3 linked regions of the Staphylothermus marinus F1 genome follow. The protein of the gene in region 1 binds, or shares a complex with, the protein of each later gene. Links are inferred from orthologs where the notes say so. Each region holds a gene or a part of one and is shown in the gene's direction. Other genes may lie near its edges.

Region 1 (5,729 bases):
ATTTAGATGAAAAGCCTCCTAAAACAAAGCATGTAGCGACAATTATTATTAAAGGAGTGAATCTTACGAGAGAAAACCCTGATGCATCTAGAGCATATAATCCAGAGACAATAACAATAGACTATAATGCGTGCATAAAAGATGAATGTTATAAGCTAGCAGACATTCTCATAAAAATATTCCATGAAACAATAAGTGATAAAGCGGATGTTATAATCAAGCTAGAAGAAACAAAGAAGTTCATCATCATCAAACCTTTAAATAGACTAGGTAAACCATGCGGACCCATAATACGTGTAATTGGTGTAAAAATACATGTTTAAGAAAGCTATTCTGGAACTAGTTATTTCTGACAAGAATGAAAAACTAGTAAATGCGATATATAATGCATTAGATCCCGAAACAAAGACTCCTTCTCCAGGTTGCATAATAGAGTTGTCAAAGGAGAACTTAACAAAACTAATACTTATAATTAAGTGTAGTAGAATAAACATGCTAAGAGCACTACATAATAGTTTTTTAAGCACTATTTCAATGCTATTACACGTATATAACGAGGTGATTAAAGCATGAGTCAACAGAGACTCCCACCAGAAGTACAACAAACCCTAACACAATATCAAGCTTTAAGAGAAAACTATGCAAAACTTGATGCAGAGCTTAAACTAGTTGAGGCAGAACTAGCAGATATAGATCATATTCTTGATACACTTAAAACAATGGAGCAGGAAACAGATATATATAAAATGGTTGGTCATGTACTCGTTAAGAAACCTAGAGATGAAATAATAAAGGAACTAGAAGAACGCAAAGAAATACTGGGAATAAAGAAGGATAAATATAAGAAACAACTTGAAATCCTAGAAAAACAGATAAGTGACCTCGAGAAAAGACTTAGAGAACTCCTAGCAAAATATGGGATAACAGTTGCGTAAAACACGTATCAAAATATTAAACCTTAACCTAGAAGAAATTAAGCTGGATGATTTGACAAATATAACCGAACATGTGGAAAAGCATATAAGAGAGTATCTAGAACAAGTTCTTCCACCTAAAAGCGAATACGATATAATAGTAAAAGCTGTGCATGAAGGAGACAAGATTACTTTATTCCTAGACATAGGTGTTAAGGCTGGATACACAGATATTATGAACTACAATAAAATCCTGGGGGACACCATAAATGAAGCTAGAAGAATTTTTGAAAGAGAACTTAAAAAATATAAACAAGCTGAGAAGGTTTCTACTCAGTAATAAAGGACTAGTGTACGGTATATTAACACATAAAAATGCTGATCCAGACGCTGTTTCTTCGATGCTTATATTGAGAAATTTTCTCGTATCACTAAAAAATACTGTTTACCTTATTCTTCCCGAAGGATTAAATGCTGCCTCAAAGAATGTTTTAAACAATCTCGATATTAACATTGATTTTATCAATCCATACATTCTTCAATGGATGAACAATTTTATAGACATGTATATTATCGTAGATACTAGTAGCCCTATCCAATTAGGGCAGACAATAAATTATGTATATGAGAAACCCTATATTGTAATAGATCATCACCAGCCAGGCCAACTAATCAGAAATAGTATGATTAGTTTAAGCTATAGAGTTGTAAGTAATTGTGAACTAATATATCTGATGTTGAGAGATATTTGGTGGTTTAACCCATTAGAAGCAACTATATGTATAACTGGTATTCTCTATGATTCACGAAGATTTGTATATATAGATAAGTACATTTTTGAAGTCATTGATGAACTTATCAATATCTATAATGGAAACTATGAAAAGGCATTCAATGCTCTCCAAAAAAGAATGGATATATCTGAAAGAATAGCTAGATTGAAGGGGGCTCAAAGACTCAGTATTAAACGTATTGGAGAATATATTGTTGCAACAACACATGTTAGAGCTTTTGAGGGAAGCGTGGCTAGAGCAATCATTGATCTTGGAGCAGATATTGTATTTGTTGCTTCAAGCAATGAGAAGCTCCGGGTAGTTGGCCGAGCAACACATGATTTTGTTAAGAAAACAGGTATTAGCCTTGGCAAGGATATTATGCCGATCATAGGGAAAATGATAGGGGGAGGAGGCGGCGGCGGCCATGATACTGCAGGTGTTGCTGAAGGGACAGGTAAACCAAAGGATGTATTAAAAATAACACTAAATATTCTTGAAAGAATACTCCGGAAATTAAACAATAAATAAGTTTTATAATACCTTAACCATATTTCCCTTATGAGAAGATAAATGTGGATTAACAATTATGTTTGGCTACATGTTTATAAGATAAGGGTTGATCAAAAATGGTTCGATACAAGCAAACAATGGAAATACTTAAAATAATGAGAAATCTTGAACAAGTAAGAAACATAGGTATTACTGCTCACGTAGACCACGGCAAAACAACATTATCTGACAGCTTATTGGCAGCAGCAGGTATAATTTCAGAGAAAATAGCAGGCGAAGCTCTAGCACTAGACTACCTAGATGTTGAGCAGAGAAGAGGAATAACAGTTAAGTCAGCAAACATTAGCCTATACCACGAATACAAGGGTAAACCATATGTTATCAACTTAATAGACACTCCTGGACACGTAGATTTCTCCGCAAAAACAACTCGTGCAATGAGAGTAATTGATGGAGCAATCCTAGTTGTTGACGCTGTAGAAGGTGTTATGACTCAGACAGAAATGTATCTCAGAGCAGCACTTGAAGAACGTGTGAGACCAGTTTTATTCATAAACAAAGTAGATAGATTAATCAAAGAATTAAGATTATCACCACAAGAAATACAGCAGAGATTTGTCCAGATAATTAAGGAAGTAAACCAATTAATAGCAATGTATGCTGATAAAGAATTCAAGACAAAATGGCAACTAGATCCTGCTAAGGGACAAGTAGCTTTTGGATCAGCACGTGATAGATGGGGATTTACTGTTCCAATGGCTAAGCAGAAGGGTATAAAGTTCAGCGATATAGTTGATCTATATAAGAAGGGAAAAGAAGCCTTACCAGAACTACAGAAACTTGCTCCTCTACACGAAGCCGTTCTAGATATGGTTGTAAAGTTTATTCCTAACCCACGTGAAGCCCAGAAGTATAGATTGCCTAAGATATGGCATGGCGACCTAAACTCTGAAATCGGCAAGGCAATGCTGGAAACAGATCCTAATGGACCACTTGTTATGCTCGTAAACGATGTAAGGATCGATCCACATGCAGGATTAGTTGCTACAGGCAGAGTATTCTCTGGAACACTTCGTGCAGGAGAAGAAGTCTGGTTAGTGAACGCTAGAATGAAACAGAAAGTTCTACAAGTAAGCCTCTATATGGGACCTTATCGTGAATTAGCCGATGAAATAGTTGCTGGAAACATTGCAGCAGTGCTAGGATTAGATAAGGCTCGTGCTGGAGAAACTGTTGTAGCTGTTGAGTACAAGGATATGATGACGCCCTTCGAAAAGCTTAGAATGATTAGTGAACCGGTAGTTACTGTAGCTATAGAGCCTAAGAATCCACGTGATCTACCAAAGCTTATTGATGCACTCCATAAGCTGAGCATTGAGGATCCAAGTCTTGTTGTACGAATCAATGAGGAAACAGGTGAATACCTACTAAGTGGTATGGGACCACTACATATTGAGATAGCCTTAACGTTTCTAAAAGAAAACTATGGATTAGATGTTATTGCTTCACAACCGATCATAGTGTATCGTGAAAGCATTCGTGATAAGAGCCGGGTATTTGAGGGTAAATCACCTAATAAGCATAACAAGCTATATATTAGTGTTGAGCCTTTAGATGAGAAAACAATATCGTTAATTCATGATGGAATTATAACTGAAGATATGGATCCTAAGCAGAGAGCTAAGGTTCTCAGAGAAGAAGCTGGATGGCCCACTGATCAAGCTAGGCGTATATGGGCTATTGATGAAAACATCAATGTCTTCGTAGATTTAACTACTGGTGTACAGCATCTTAGAGAGGTTAAGGATACAATTATTCAAGGATTCAGATTAGCAATGAGAGAAGGGCCACTAGCTATGGAGCCTGTTCGTGGAGTAAAGGTTATATTACATGATGCTATAATCCATGAAGACCCGGCACACCGTGGTCCTGGACAAATATATCCCGCTGTTCGCAACGCTATATATGCTGGTATGTTAACTGCTAAGCCAACATTGTTAGAGCCTATACAGAAACTAGATATTAAAGCACCTATGGAGTATCTTGGAAATATAACTACTATAATCACGAAGAAACGTGGTAAAATCCTGCAAGTCCTACAACAAGGCGCTGTTGCTAGAATAATTGCTGAGATACCAGTTGCTGAAACATTTGATCTTGCTGAGCAACTGCGTGGAGCAACAGCCGGCAAAGCGATATGGGGACAGGAATTCAGTAGGTGGGCGCCAGTTCCGGACTCAATGCTATTAGACCTTGTTAGGAAGATTAGAGAGCGTAAGGGATTAAAACCAGAGCCTCCGAGACCTGAGGACTTCATAGGTTTTTAAAGATTAAATAATTTCATCTTTTTGATAAACCATTGTATTTTGTTTATAGTTATTCATAGTTTGAATTCTCGTTTCATAAAAGACGTTTATTTTCGAGAACAATTATTGGTTTAGTATGTGGTTTCATTTACCTTACCGGCTATTCTATCTATTATTTTATACTTATTGTTTCTCTCATTTAATAGCATATATACTCCTTCACTCCATTTAACAGCGTAGCCTAGTCGGGCAAGGTTTACCATTATTTTTCCCGCTGTTTTAGGGCTGATCCCGAGCTCATAAGCTATTTCGTGTACACGGATAAATCGGCGGCCAGATTCTCTTAAACGCATAGCAAGTAGTCTCAAATCAATAGTGACTGTAACAGTATATTTTTCCGCCAATATATCACCCATTAAATCCTAAAGTGTGCTTATAAGTAAGTGAGGGATAATCGAAACTAACCAGGTATACTCAGCACCAAGGAACTTCTTCACACCATGCTCCGAACGGAGCCGATGCTCATCATCGCATCAAAGATAAGAATTATTAAACTCCATGCTATAAATCCTATGATAGGGTGCCGGGGTAGCTCAGCCTGGTAGAGCGCCGGGCTGTTAACCCACGGGTTCGAAGAATAGCCTGGCAGACACCCGGTGGTCCGGGGTTCAAATCCCCGCCCCGGCGCTCTCTCCTATTTTAATAAGATAATCTTTGGATAATCTTTATAATCCATTTAACGAAAAACTTACACAAACGATATTTTGACTATATGATGAGAAAACCTAAGCTTATATAATGGGTGTTCTCCCAAAATGAAAATTCTAAAACATCCTAACTTAGTCATAACAGTATTAAAAGGAATATATCTATTAGCAATAATTACTATTATAGTATCTCTTATCATACCCGTATCTATGAATGCATCAATTCCAAGCTATAAGAAGAACTTTAAACAGTCTGGAGACGAGTTTGGGATACTGATCTTGTCTCCAGAGGATCGTTCAACAGTATACCTAAAACCAGGCGAACCCCTAGTATTTCGTGTAGCAATACCTGCAGACATAGGAGTTAGAAAAGTCACCCTTATCTTATGTGGAAAACCATACGAGATGAGTCTCGCAGAGACTTGGGGAAACGATACATTAGTGTATGAAGCCAGAGTAACACTACCTCCAAAAAACGATCTATACTCGTGGAAAATATTGATAGTAACAAATAGA
Region 2 (5,709 bases), 200 kb from region 1 along the record:
GCTTTCATAGTTAGATTTATATTTATATCATTTATATTTCCACAGCAACTATATGGAGGCTAAATCTTTGAGTATTAGGAGAAAGACAAGTTTTTATGCAATAAGAACGACTATGGGACGGGAAATAGACGTTGCTTTAGTTATAGAATCTAGAATAATGGATCTAGTAAAGCAGAACAGAGATCCAGGCGTAAAAGCAGTATTTGTTCCTCCAGGTGTTAGAGGATATGTTTTTCTCGAAACATCAAGATTAGCATCGATTTATAGGTTGATAAGTGAATTAAAATATGTTAAATCAGGTCAACCAATCAAAGTTTCTCTAGACGAAGTAGGAAGACTTGTTAAGCCTAAACCTGTTATCGAAATGATTAAAGAGGGAGACATAGTAGAAATTGTGAGAGGCCCGTTTAGAGGAATGAAAGCACAAGTTATTAGTATAGATAGGAATAAAAACATGGTTGTCCTGAGTATATTAGAGGCTGCTTTCAATGTCCCTATAACTGTTCCAGGTGATTATGTAAAACCCAGTAGGAAGAGCGGTGTCTAGATATGGGTAAGAAAGTAATAAAAGTAATGGTTGAAGGTGGAAAAGCTAATCCAGGCCCACCTCTAGGCCCTACACTTTCACCGTTAAGAGTTAATGTTATGGAAGTAGTTAAAGCAATTAATGAAGCAACTAAGGATTTTGAAGGATTAACTGTTCCAGTTGAGATCATAGTTGATACATCTACTAGAAAATTCGAAGTAAAAGTTGGTATTCCAACAACAACAGCCTTGCTCCTTAAAGAAGTTGGTGTGAAACAACCACCTGGCGATCCTGCTCATCAGAAAATAGGGGATCTACCTATTGATAAAATCATAAAAATAGCTATATTAAAGAAAGAACAATTAACGGCTAAAACGTTAAAAGCAGCGGTAAAGACTATTTTAGGTACTGCTAGAAGTATAGGAATAACAGTAGACGGGAAAGATCCTAAGATTGTCCAGAAAGAAATAGATGAAGGATTATATGATGCTACGATAGCTAAATATGAACCTGAATGGGAGAAAGAGGAGGAACAAGAGACTGGCGAGGTGTGAATAGGAGATGCCTCTTCCAAGTAAGGAAGAATTAAAGGAAGCTATAGTTAAAGCAGTACAGTACAGTCCGAAGAGAAACTTTAAACAAAGTGTAGAATTAATTGTTGTTCTAAAAGATGTTGATCCCCGTAGTCCGGAGGGAAGAATTAGAGAGACGATATTTTTGCCGAAAGGACTTGGTAAAGATAAAATAATATGTGTTGTTGCCGATGGTGAAATGGCTGAAAAAGCTAGAGCAGGTGGTGCACACAGAGTTATAACAAGAGACGAGTTGCTCGCATTAAGCAAGAAAGACGCTAAAAAAGTAGCTCAAGAATGTGATTGGGTTCTTGTAAGGACGGATCTAATGGCTAATGCCGGCAGAATACTGGGACCAGCTCTCGGTCCTCGAGGAAAAATACCTGTCCCAGTTCCTCCCGCCGCAGATATAGTATCGGTAATGAATAGATATAAATCTGCAATTTTGCTGAGAAATAAGGATCAGCCACAACTAATGACTAGAATAGGAACAGAGGATATGAATCCCGAGGATTTAGTTATAAACGCACAGACAATATTATCACGTCTAGAAACAAAGCTGCCGAATGGAGCACATAATATTGCAAAAATAGTTGTTAAAACCACAATGGGTCCGCCAATAGAGGTTATGGGGTGATTAAAACATGTCTGCAACAGCAGTTCCCAAAGCTAAGAGAATTCCTCAGTGGAAAATAGAAGAAGTAGAATATTTAACAACATTGTTTAAATCATACCCAGTATTCGCAATAGCTGATCTAACAGGTTTTCCGACAAACCAGCTTCAAAAACTAAGGAAGAAATTATCGAAGAAAGTATTATTCAGAGTTTCTAAGAACAAATTAATTCTAAGAGCACTTAGAAATGCCGGTATTGATACAAGTAAATTCGAGGAACTACTTACAGGACAGAATCTATTATTGTTTACACATATGAATGCTTTCGAGTTAAGCCTATTACTCGATAAATACAAGGCAAAAACTTATTATAAACCAGGTGAAATAGCTCAGCAAGAAATAGTTATTCCTGAAGGAAACACCGGTTTATCACCGGGACCTATTCTTAGTACTTTCAGCAAACTAAAGATTCCTACACGTATACAGGGTAACTCTATAGTTATTACACGCGATACAGTTGTTGCGAAACCAGGAGATACTATATCTGAGGAATTGGCAAGTCTTCTGCAAAGACTAGATATTGCTTTAAAAGAGGTTAAGATAAATATTAAAGCAGCATATGATCATGGAATAATAATATTGAGGGACCAACTAGTCCTAGATCTCGAAGAGTATAAGAACATGGTTATGAATGCTCACCTAGACGCATTAAAGATCGGATCAGAAATAGCATGGCCTGTGCCAGAGATATTAGAGTTATCATTAAACAAAGCATTCCGTCAGGCATTAGCATTAGCTGCTGAGGCAGGATATGTAACACCAGATACTGCTGAATACGTGTTTAGAGCGGCAATAATGAAAGCACTAGCACTTGCAGCAGAAGTTTCCAAGTATGCACCAGATCTAGGATTAGAAGTACCAACAATACAACCGACAACTCCGCCTGAGAAAAAGGAAGAGGAGGAGAAGAAAGAGGAGGAAGAAGAGGAAGCTGAGACTGTTAGCGAAGAAGAACTAGCAGAAGGACTAGGAGCACTCTTCGGATAAACATGGGTAAATATTTTTATTAGGGAGAATACATTTTAAAACACCCAGATAATCATGGATAAGTGGATGTGTAAATAGGAAATAAGATAAAACATATATCCAAGAGGTGGTGAACGATCGAATACATATATGCTTCACTACTACTATATAAGGCTGGTAAAGAGATAAATGAGGAAAACATAAAGAAGGTATTAGAAGCTGCAGGAATTCAAGTAGATGAGGTAAGAGTAAAATCGCTTGTAGCTGCCCTGAAAAATATTGATATAGCAAAAGTACTTGAACAAGCACTAGCCGCTCCAGTAGCAGCGGTTCCAGCCGCACCGGCAGCACAGGCTCCAGCGGAAGAAGAGAAGAAGGAGGAGAAGAAAGAGGAGGAAGAAGAGGAAGCTGAGACTGTTAGCGAAGAAGAACTAGCAGAAGGACTAGGAGCACTCTTCGGATAAACAGTTTTTACAGCTCAAATAATTCAAGCCTTAAAACAATGTTCTCGGAGCAGATATGGTTTTTGTTTGGTCTTATTAAGAAATAATCTACCTTATCTCTTAGAAGCCAATACTCAACCATTACATTCAATACTCATATATTGGACGTTAATAACTAATATCATAACTAGTATGTAACAGAATATAGTGTGGATTAAGTGATGTATAATGGTCGAAGAAGAATTTATGAATGAGTTTTTGAAGAAAACCGGTTATCAAGTATATAAGTGTAAGAAGTGCGGTGAAAGATTCTGGAGCCTAGTGCCGAGAGATACCTGTCCTGATAGGCCGTGTAGTAAATATGATTTCTTATATAACGAGTATAAGGGAGTTCCTCCTTTAACATTTGATGAAGCAAGAAGGAAATTCATAGAATTCTTTACCTCTCATGGACATGGATATGTTGACCCCTACCCAGTTCTTGCTAGGTGGAGAAACGATCTATATTTGACAATTGCGTCAATAATTGTTTTTCAACCAGCTGTTACTGAGGGAATAGTTGATCCGCCATATAATCCGCTAGTCATAGTTCAGCCCAGTGTTAGGTTGGAGGATATAGATAATGTAGGCTTAACGTTTGGAAGACATCTTACAAGTTTTGAAATGGGAGGACATCACGCATTTAATAAGAAGGATCAATATGTTTACTGGGTAAACGAAACACTTCAATACGCATTCGACTTCTTTACAAAAATAATTGGGATAGAACCTGAGAACATTGTTTTCAAAGAATCATGGTGGGAGGGAGGAGGAAATGCTGGACCAGCATACGAGGTTCTAGTTGATGGGTTAGAGCTTGCCACACTAGTATTTATGAAGTATAAAATAGTCAATGGGAAAAAAGTTAGAAATCCCGTACTCGTAGTTGATACTGGTTATGGTATAGAGAGAATTGCCTGGTTTACTCAGAGAACACCAACAGCTTTTCACACAATATTTAGTTCATTATTGGAGACATATAAGAATATTTTAGGAATAGATGAACCTCCCTATGATGTGCTTAAAAAAATAGTTTACTTACTTAGTGATAAGGAGATCGAAGACGTATATATGTTGAATAAATATCTTGAAGAGATAGATTATTCTGAATATTATAAATCCTTAGTAGACACGATCAATCTATATACAGCTCTCGATCATGTTAAGACCTTGTCCTTAATGTTGAGTGATGGCATAGTATCATCAAATACTGGTGAAGGGTATCTAGCACGTTTAGTTATTCGACGCTTATTGAGAACACTTATACGTTTAGGAATAAAAGTATCTACACTAGAAGATATAGTTCTAGAACTTATAGATAAACAAGCGAAGTATTGGAAAGGCAGATATGTATACGATAAGTTTCACCGCAGACTAGACTATATACTCGACGTAATGAGTTATGAGACGAGAAAATATATCGACATAGTTACTAGAGGAATTAGAGAGGTGGATAGGTTTATTAAGAAGAAAAAGAAGATTACCTTCGATGATTTAATACAAATATATGACTCTAAAGGAATACCCCCCGAAATTGTTGTGGAGAGAGCAAAGCATTATGGGCAAGAAATACGTGTTCCCAGCAATTTCTATTCATTAATAGCTGCTAGACATGGTGGTTCACAAGCATTAATCAAAGAGAAAGAGCATGAATTACCGGATGAAATAGTTGAATGGGCTAGTAAACACGATCCTACTAAGAAGCTGTTTCACGAAAACCCCTATCTAAGAAGAGCTAGTGCGAAGGTTCTCGATTCATTGAATGAGTATGTTATATTTGATCAGACAATATTCTATCCTAGAGCTGGAGGACAAGATCACGATAAGGGATACGTTATATTAGGTAATGAGCATATACCCGTTAAACATGTGTATAAAGTTGGAGAAGTAATAGTTCATCAACTAGCTACTAAAAGAAGACTAGTACCCGGAACACAGGTGGAGCTAGTTATTGATTGGTATAACAGGTATAGATTAATGAGACACCATACAGCAACACATATTGTTCTAGGAGCTGCAAGAAAAGTTCTCGGAGAACATGTATGGCAAGCTGGAGCAGAGAAAACTGTTGAGAAAGCAAGGCTTGATATAACTCATTATAAATCGTTAAGTGATGAAGAGATCAGAAAGATCGAAGAGTTAGCTAATAAGGTGATCGATGAGAGAATAGACTTAAAATTTTATTTCCTACCAAAATTTGAGGCTGAGAAAAGATTTGGATTAAGAATATATCAGGGCGGAGCAGTTTACTCACCTATTCTTCGCATAGTTGAGATACCTGGATGGGATGCAGAAGCATGTTTTGGCACACATGTATATAATACTTCAGAAATAGGAGGAATAAAGATAATTAAAGCAGAAAAGATCCAGGATGGTGTTATAAGGCTTGAATACATAGCTTCAACAAGGCTTCCAGAATACATATCCGATCTACAGAAAGAAGTGGATAAGGCTCTCAAGTTTCTAGGCGCTAAAGGCTTGCCGATCTC
Region 3 (5,789 bases), 200 kb from region 1 along the record:
TCTATGATGGATTAGGCGTGGAGAAGAAGCCTGGAGATATAGATTATATGGTGATCGAGGAGAACTCATGGATTATAAGCCATAACTACTACCGCGGAAACGAATGGCTTGGTTCATATATAAACATAAATACACCGCCAGAAATACTTCCTGGTATCATTAAATATCATGATCTATTAATAGATGTTATTGTGAAAAATACTGGTGAAGCACGTATAATTGATGAAGAAGAGCTTAAAACATATTATGAAAAAGAGATTATACCCGAGAAACTATATGAGAAAGCACTAGAGGTAGCTAAGTCTATTCTGGAAAACCATAGATTGTTAATTTATAGACCGAACCAACAATAGCAACTGGTTATTCTCCATATAGAAGTATTGTTCTAATAATTTAGTAATTTAGATGGTGCGGGGGGTGGGATTTGAACCCACGCAGGCCTACGCCAGCGGATCTCCCCTGGGCCGAACCACTATATGTTGGCCCTGTCTTGAGTCCGCCCCCTTTAACCTGGCTCGGGCACCCCCGCTTTTCTCCATTATTTTTACTGGTCTATAATCCCATTTTAATCCTTACCTTTATCGATGATATTGTTTATTTATGGATTTATACAGTATTCACTTGTCGAGGAGTATATGTGTTTTTACATGGTGGATTACTGTGGAACTACTATATACAGTTAATCCAGGTATTGAGGATATTGCGTCTGAAGAGATTAGAGCTGAGCTAGGCGGTGTTACTAGTTTTGAAAATATGAGTGGGCATGTATATCATGTTGTTGATAATGTTAGTTTTGAAGCTATTTATAGGCTTAGAAGCATTAATCGCGCATTCATCTTGTTGTTTAAGAGCAGAATTGGTTCTCGAACAAATGATTTAATAAAGCTTAGGGAAGAACTGTTTTCTTCTCTTGAAACAATTCATTACTATATAACTCCCTATACATCATTTGCAGTTGATACAGAACGTCTAGGTAGTCACGAATATACATCTATGGATATTTCACGTATTGTTGGAGAAATAATTATTAAGAAAGTTGAAGAGAAAACAGGTATTAAGCCAGTTGTTAATTTGAGAACACCACATATCATAGTCCACGTATTTGTGAAGGATGAGAACTTCTTTCTCGGAGTTTCGCTAACAGGTTCTAGGAGTCTTCATAGGAGAGGATATAGAATATATGATCATCCAGCAGCTCTTAAACCCACACTAGCATATGCAATGCTAACATTATCAGGTACGAGAGATAAACAAGTAATTGTTGATCCAATGTGTGGTGGGGGAACTATTCCTATAGAAGCAGCTCTTCTCCATGAAGAAGCATACATTTATGGATACGATCGAAACCCGAGACATATTAGGGGAGCGAAACTTAATGCATATGCTTCAGGTGTCTATGGAAAAGTGGTTTTTGGTGTATGGGATGCTAGGAGATTACATGAGATCTTCGATGAACAAGTGGATCATATAGTTAGTAATCCACCATACGGCATCCGCTACGGGGATCCAGTAGCTATTAGGAAACTATATAGAGACTTCTTGGATTCAACATATAAATCATTGAAACCAGGTGGTCGATTAACTATTATAACAACAGAGTATAATTATGTGTTGAATAAAGCTAACTATATAGGTTTTAGAGTAGTCCATAAGAGAACAGTTCAACATGGAGGATTATATCCTAAAATAGTTGTTTTAGAAAAATAGTGGTTGCCCGTGCTTTATGATGCACGGGCTTCCCCCTCTTGGGTTGGGGCTTCATCCCTTCACGGAGGGGGCTATCGGGGCTCCACATAGACCACCTAGAGCCCTTCATCTGCGTTTTATTAACCATTATATTATAGGGGGTTTATAAAGCGAACGCATAAACATGAACACTACAAAACTATTATAGTTTTCATAATTTCCAAAACAACCATAATATCCAAATAAGCAAATAGTCTAGAAAATAGTAAAAGGTAAGTTTAAAATACTCGGTTAAAATCTACAAAAACGATAAAGAATAATGGTTGAATGATTAGGAGATGATGATATATGCCTCTAAGACCCGCTAGATGCTATACACATTTCAGCGGACCCCCATATACTAGGAGAGAATACATACCAGGCGTACCACAGCCTAAGATCGTGAAGTTTGAAATGGGCAATGTTCATGGAGACTATGATTATAGAGCAGAACTAGTAATGATCGAGGCTGGACAAATAAGGCATAATGCATTAGAAGCCGCACGTGTTATGGCTAATAAATATTTAAGCTCAACTGTTGGAGACCAAAACTACTTCTTAAAAATACGTGTATACCCACACCATGTGCTAAGAGAGAATAAAATGATGGCTTTCGCAGGAGCAGATCGTCTACAAGATGGTATGAGACAAGCATTCGGAAAACCCATAGGAACAGCTGCTAGAGTTTATCCTGGAACAATAGTAATGGAGGTTAGGGTTAGGAAGGAACATGTTGAACATGCTAAAGAGGCTCTTAGAAGAGCAGCTTCAAAACTACCATTACCGGCGAGAATAGTTTTCAAACCATTAAAGCCTGGTTTGAAACCCATATAAAATATTTCTCCTCTACTCCATAACCGAGTAGATCTTTATGAGTGAGAGTTTTTGTGAAAGCTATGAAGTTGATTATCAAGCATTAATCAATATTATTAGGGAAAAGAATGCTTCTAGGATTTTTATACAAGCTCCTGATGGTTTAAAAAAACTATACAGGTGCATCGGAGAATATATTACAGATAAACTATCCGATATCAAGATATATTATTCGGCATCCCCCTCATTCGGGGCATGCGATATTCCTTTAGAGGAGATAGAGGCTGTAAAGCCTGATCTAATTATTCATATAGGACATAATAAGTACCCGTTTCTAAGCAGAAAAATAAACTATGATATAATATATTTGCCGGCATATTATAAGTGGAAGCCTACAAACAATATTATTAATATGTTAATTAATGAATTCAAGAAATACAATGTTAAGAGAATAGGGTTGGTAGCATCTATACAACATGTTCACTCATTAGAGGAGGTAGCTGAAAAACTAGAGGAGCACGGATATATTGCTTATATTGAAAAACCCGCATATAATGTAATGATGCCTGGCCAGATCCTTGGATGCGAATACTCAGCTGCATTGAGAATATACAGTAAAGTCGATTTATACCTAGTGGTTGCAGGTGGGATTTTTCATGCTTTGGGTTTGTCCTTGATTGTTGATAAGCCTGTTATCATACTTGATCCGTATAGGCTACAAGTAATTAATCCTAGTAGTTACATTAAGCGTTTGAAGGCGAAAAGATACTATGTTTTATCAAAGCTCCGTAACGAATTGATCAGAAATGCTGGTATAATTATTGGTTCTAGGCCGGGACAATACAGACCTACATTGATCAAATATATTGAAAAGCTCCTAGAAGAACATGGCATTAAATATTACTTGTTTACCTCAACATATCTCAGCAGAGAACAATTGATCTCCATCGATAATTCGTACAACCTAGACTTATATATTATAACTAGTTGCCCCAGATTACCAATAGATGATTTCAACGACTTCTATAAACCCGTAATTACTCCTGGAGAATTAATTATGGTTTTGAAAAATATTGTGGAGAAATATGTTTATCCATGGTAAAGATTATCTTTCATGTTTACCGTGATAGTATGGGATGTGGGGCCTGGGAATATATTCTACACCCGGCCTTTGCTGTATTGCTTGCGGATATAGGTTCATTAATAAATAGACTTCTTGAGGAACATCTGTTTTAACAGGCAACCCCAGCTCTTTAGCGTGTTCAACTGTTATTGGGTAATCATGTGTATAATATCCTTCCGTAAGCTTTTTTGCAACTTCAAAAGCTTTCTCCTCCGGCATCTTATCCTTTAATAACTGAACTATAAACTCCTGTATTTCACGTAGAGCTTTCTCCGCAATATCTGCATAAATTAATGTATCGTCGCTTGCCTTATCCCCTTTCATCTTAGCTATTTTTATCAAGCTAGGTGCTGGGAATGTTCCCTTAGGTGTTTGTAGCTGGGGATCTAGTGGTCCTAGAACAGCGTCTGGATCCATTATTGTTTCATCAGCAGCTAACGCTATAAGGGTCCCGCCGCTCATAGCATAGTGTGGTACAATAACTATTTTCTTCCCCTTATGTGGTTGCCCGTGCTTTATGATGCACGGGCTTCCCCCTCTTGGGTTGGGGCTTCATCCCTTCACGGAGGGGGCTATCGGGGCTCCACATAGACCACCTAGAGCCCTTCATCCGCATTTCATTAACCATTACATTATAGGGGGTTTATAAAGCAAACCCAACAACCATAACCCTTCTCAAGACAACCATAATTTTCATAGTTCCCTAAATAACCATAGTCTCTAAATAAGCGAATAGTCTTTTCAGAGCCATAGCTATTTGTGAAGCTGCAAGAACTAATCCTCCGGGTGTGTGGAGGATTAAAGCTATTGGTTGATTCTCTGGAGTACTACGTATTGCTCTCAATACTGCTTCAGAATCCTCTATATCGATAAATCTATACATTGGTATTCCTAAGAAGCCTATTCGTTCCTATCTATGTATCATTGTTATTACTCTCCAACCATATTTCTTCTCCATGCCTCGTATGATCTTCAACCTAGCACTTTGAAGAGACTTGTATTGTAGTTGTGGATGAATTATTAAATATAATAGTATTAGCCAAAACAGAAAACTGATTATGTCACCATAACCATCCATGTTCTCACCCTTGATAATCTGGGAAAAACCTCTACCGAGAAGGTATATGCGGGTATATCAATAAATATTTAGTTTAACAAATAGTGTTTCGGCATTGGTGAAAAATATTTGTTAATAAACAAAGCAAAACTAGAAAGAATACTGAGCAAGTATCCATCTATTAGTAGACCCAAGAAACAATATGAACAATATGAAACCCCCTCATCAATTGCTGCCTCGATGCTATGGCATGCTTTTATTAGAAAGGATATAACAGGTAAGATAATAGCTGATCTGGGATGTGGTAATCTAAAACTGGGTTATGGCGCACTTGTTCTAGGAGCAAAACTTGTTGTTGGTATAGATATTGATGAATCCCTAGTTAAACAAGCAGAATCAATACTTAGGGATCTGGGCGGAGATTATTTGGCTAAAACACTACTGATAAATAGTGACATTAGAGATTTATCAATAAACTCTGTGGATACAGTTATTATGAATCCTCCGTTCGGAGTAGTTAGAAGAAACCATGGATTAGACATATTGTTTTTGAAGAAAGCAATGGAGATTTCAGAATCCATCTATACAATTCATAAATACTCCCCGGGGCTAACTAGGATTATCGAGGAGCTAGCCAGTGCTTTTGGTTTTAGAATAGTCTATAATGAACAATTATTGTTTCCAATACCAATGTTGTTCGAAACACATAGGAGGAAGATATATAGAGTTAGAGCAATCTTTTACGTTTTGAGGAGGAAATAGTAGGGTGAGGCATGCCATGGAAAGGATTAGGCAGGGAGTACTGGTGTTGCCTGGAGATGTTATAGGTGTGGAAGAAGAATATTTTCCAGGGCAAGGAGTTTATGTGAACGGTAAAGGATATCTACGCTCCCAACTAATTGGTAGAGTATTAATAGATATTGTTAAGAGAACAATAAATGTTAGGAATATTCATGGTAAACCATATGTTCCAAAAGCAGGCGATATAGTTGAAGGAATAGTATCAAGTGTATCAGAAGATCTAGCCTTTATCGATATATATGCTATAGAAGAAAAACCTACAAGAACAAC

Evidence for each region. The genes of interacting proteins can lie anywhere in the genome.
Region 2: the proteins of SMAR_RS04465 (region 1) and rpl12p are in contact, whole or in part, in a crystal structure (PDB 5H7L), measured with the Pyrococcus horikoshii proteins. The link is inferred for Staphylothermus marinus F1 from one-to-one orthologs. Residues at the interface, in WP_048053510.1 of Pyrococcus horikoshii: Pro161, Met164, Met165, Phe168, Ser169, Ile172, Val195, Glu196, Phe202, Leu211, Ser212, Val213, Met216, Lys222, Phe223, Asn224; in WP_010886059.1 of Pyrococcus horikoshii: Leu100, Ala101, Gly102, Leu103, Ser104, Ala105, Leu106, Phe107, Gly108.
Region 3: the proteins of SMAR_RS04465 (region 1) and dph2 are in contact, whole or in part, in a crystal structure (PDB 6Q2D), measured with the Methanobrevibacter smithii proteins. The link is inferred for Staphylothermus marinus F1 from one-to-one orthologs. Residues at the interface, in WP_011954157.1 of Methanobrevibacter smithii: Pro482, Asn483, Lys484, His485, Tyr553, Asp555, Glu556, Glu559, Leu560, Leu591, His592, Glu593, Asp594, Ala595, Val596, His597, Arg598, Gly599, Pro600; in WP_011954460.1 of Methanobrevibacter smithii: Met1, Met3, Tyr4, Pro28, Glu29, Gly30, Leu31, Met33, Phe58, His80, Thr124, Gln126, Ser179, Gly180, Asn181, Phe182, His183, Leu185, Tyr201, Asn202, Phe211, Ile215, Arg291, Asp295, Asp296, Gln298, Met299.

What each region holds. Positions count from the first base shown.
Region 1 is NC_009033.1:846,195-851,923, forward strand. What follows is about bases 1,982-4,921. They hold SMAR_RS04465 (elongation factor EF-2), read left to right. Parts: upstream 1,982-2,316; coding sequence 2,317-4,527; downstream 4,528-4,921. Other genes in these bases: SMAR_RS04460 (DHH family phosphoesterase), read left to right, coding at 1,982-2,218; SMAR_RS04470 (hypothetical protein), read right to left, coding at 4,638-4,910. Also shown: SMAR_RS04440 (Brix domain-containing protein), read left to right, coding at 1-323; SMAR_RS04445 (KEOPS complex subunit Pcc1), read left to right, coding at 316-573; SMAR_RS04450 (prefoldin subunit beta), read left to right, coding at 570-935; SMAR_RS04455 (hypothetical protein), read left to right, coding at 928-1,254; more of SMAR_RS04460, read left to right, coding at 1,184-1,981; SMAR_RS04480 (hypothetical protein), read left to right, coding at 5,322-5,729. UniProt on the Methanocaldococcus jannaschii protein: Catalyzes the GTP-dependent ribosomal translocation step during translation elongation.
Region 2 is NC_009033.1:1,050,059-1,055,767, forward strand. What follows is about bases 1,619-4,538. They hold rpl12p (50S ribosomal protein P1), read left to right. Parts: upstream 1,619-2,875; coding sequence 2,876-3,202; downstream 3,203-4,538. Other genes in these bases: SMAR_RS05675 (50S ribosomal protein L1), read left to right, coding at 1,619-1,735; SMAR_RS05680 (50S ribosomal protein L10), read left to right, coding at 1,743-2,759; alaS (alanine--tRNA ligase), read left to right, coding at 3,410-4,538. Outside these bases: SMAR_RS05660 (SecE/sec61-gamma family protein translocase subunit), read left to right, coding at 1-63; SMAR_RS05665 (transcription elongation factor Spt5), read left to right, coding at 68-547; SMAR_RS05670 (50S ribosomal protein L11), read left to right, coding at 550-1,080; more of SMAR_RS05675, read left to right, coding at 1,088-1,618; more of alaS, read left to right, coding at 4,539-5,709. UniProt on the Methanocaldococcus jannaschii protein: Forms part of the ribosomal stalk, playing a central role in the interaction of the ribosome with GTP-bound translation factors.
Region 3 is NC_009033.1:642,536-648,324, forward strand. The notes cover bases 1,619-4,618. They hold dph2 (diphthamide biosynthesis enzyme Dph2), read left to right. Parts: upstream 1,619-2,596; coding sequence 2,597-3,640; downstream 3,641-4,618. Other genes in these bases: SMAR_RS03210 (THUMP domain-containing protein), read left to right, coding at 1,619-1,707; SMAR_RS03215 (50S ribosomal protein L16), read left to right, coding at 2,035-2,559. Outside these bases: SMAR_RS03200 (ribonuclease FAU-1 family protein), read left to right, coding at 1-353; more of SMAR_RS03210, read left to right, coding at 661-1,618; SMAR_RS03235 (METTL5 family protein), read left to right, coding at 4,848-5,480; SMAR_RS03240 (exosome complex RNA-binding protein Csl4), read left to right, coding at 5,497-5,789. UniProt on the Methanocaldococcus jannaschii protein: Catalyzes the first step of diphthamide biosynthesis, i.e. the transfer of the 3-amino-3-carboxypropyl group from S-adenosyl-L-methionine (SAM) to the C2 position of the imidazole ring of the target histidine residue in translation elongation factor 2 (EF-2).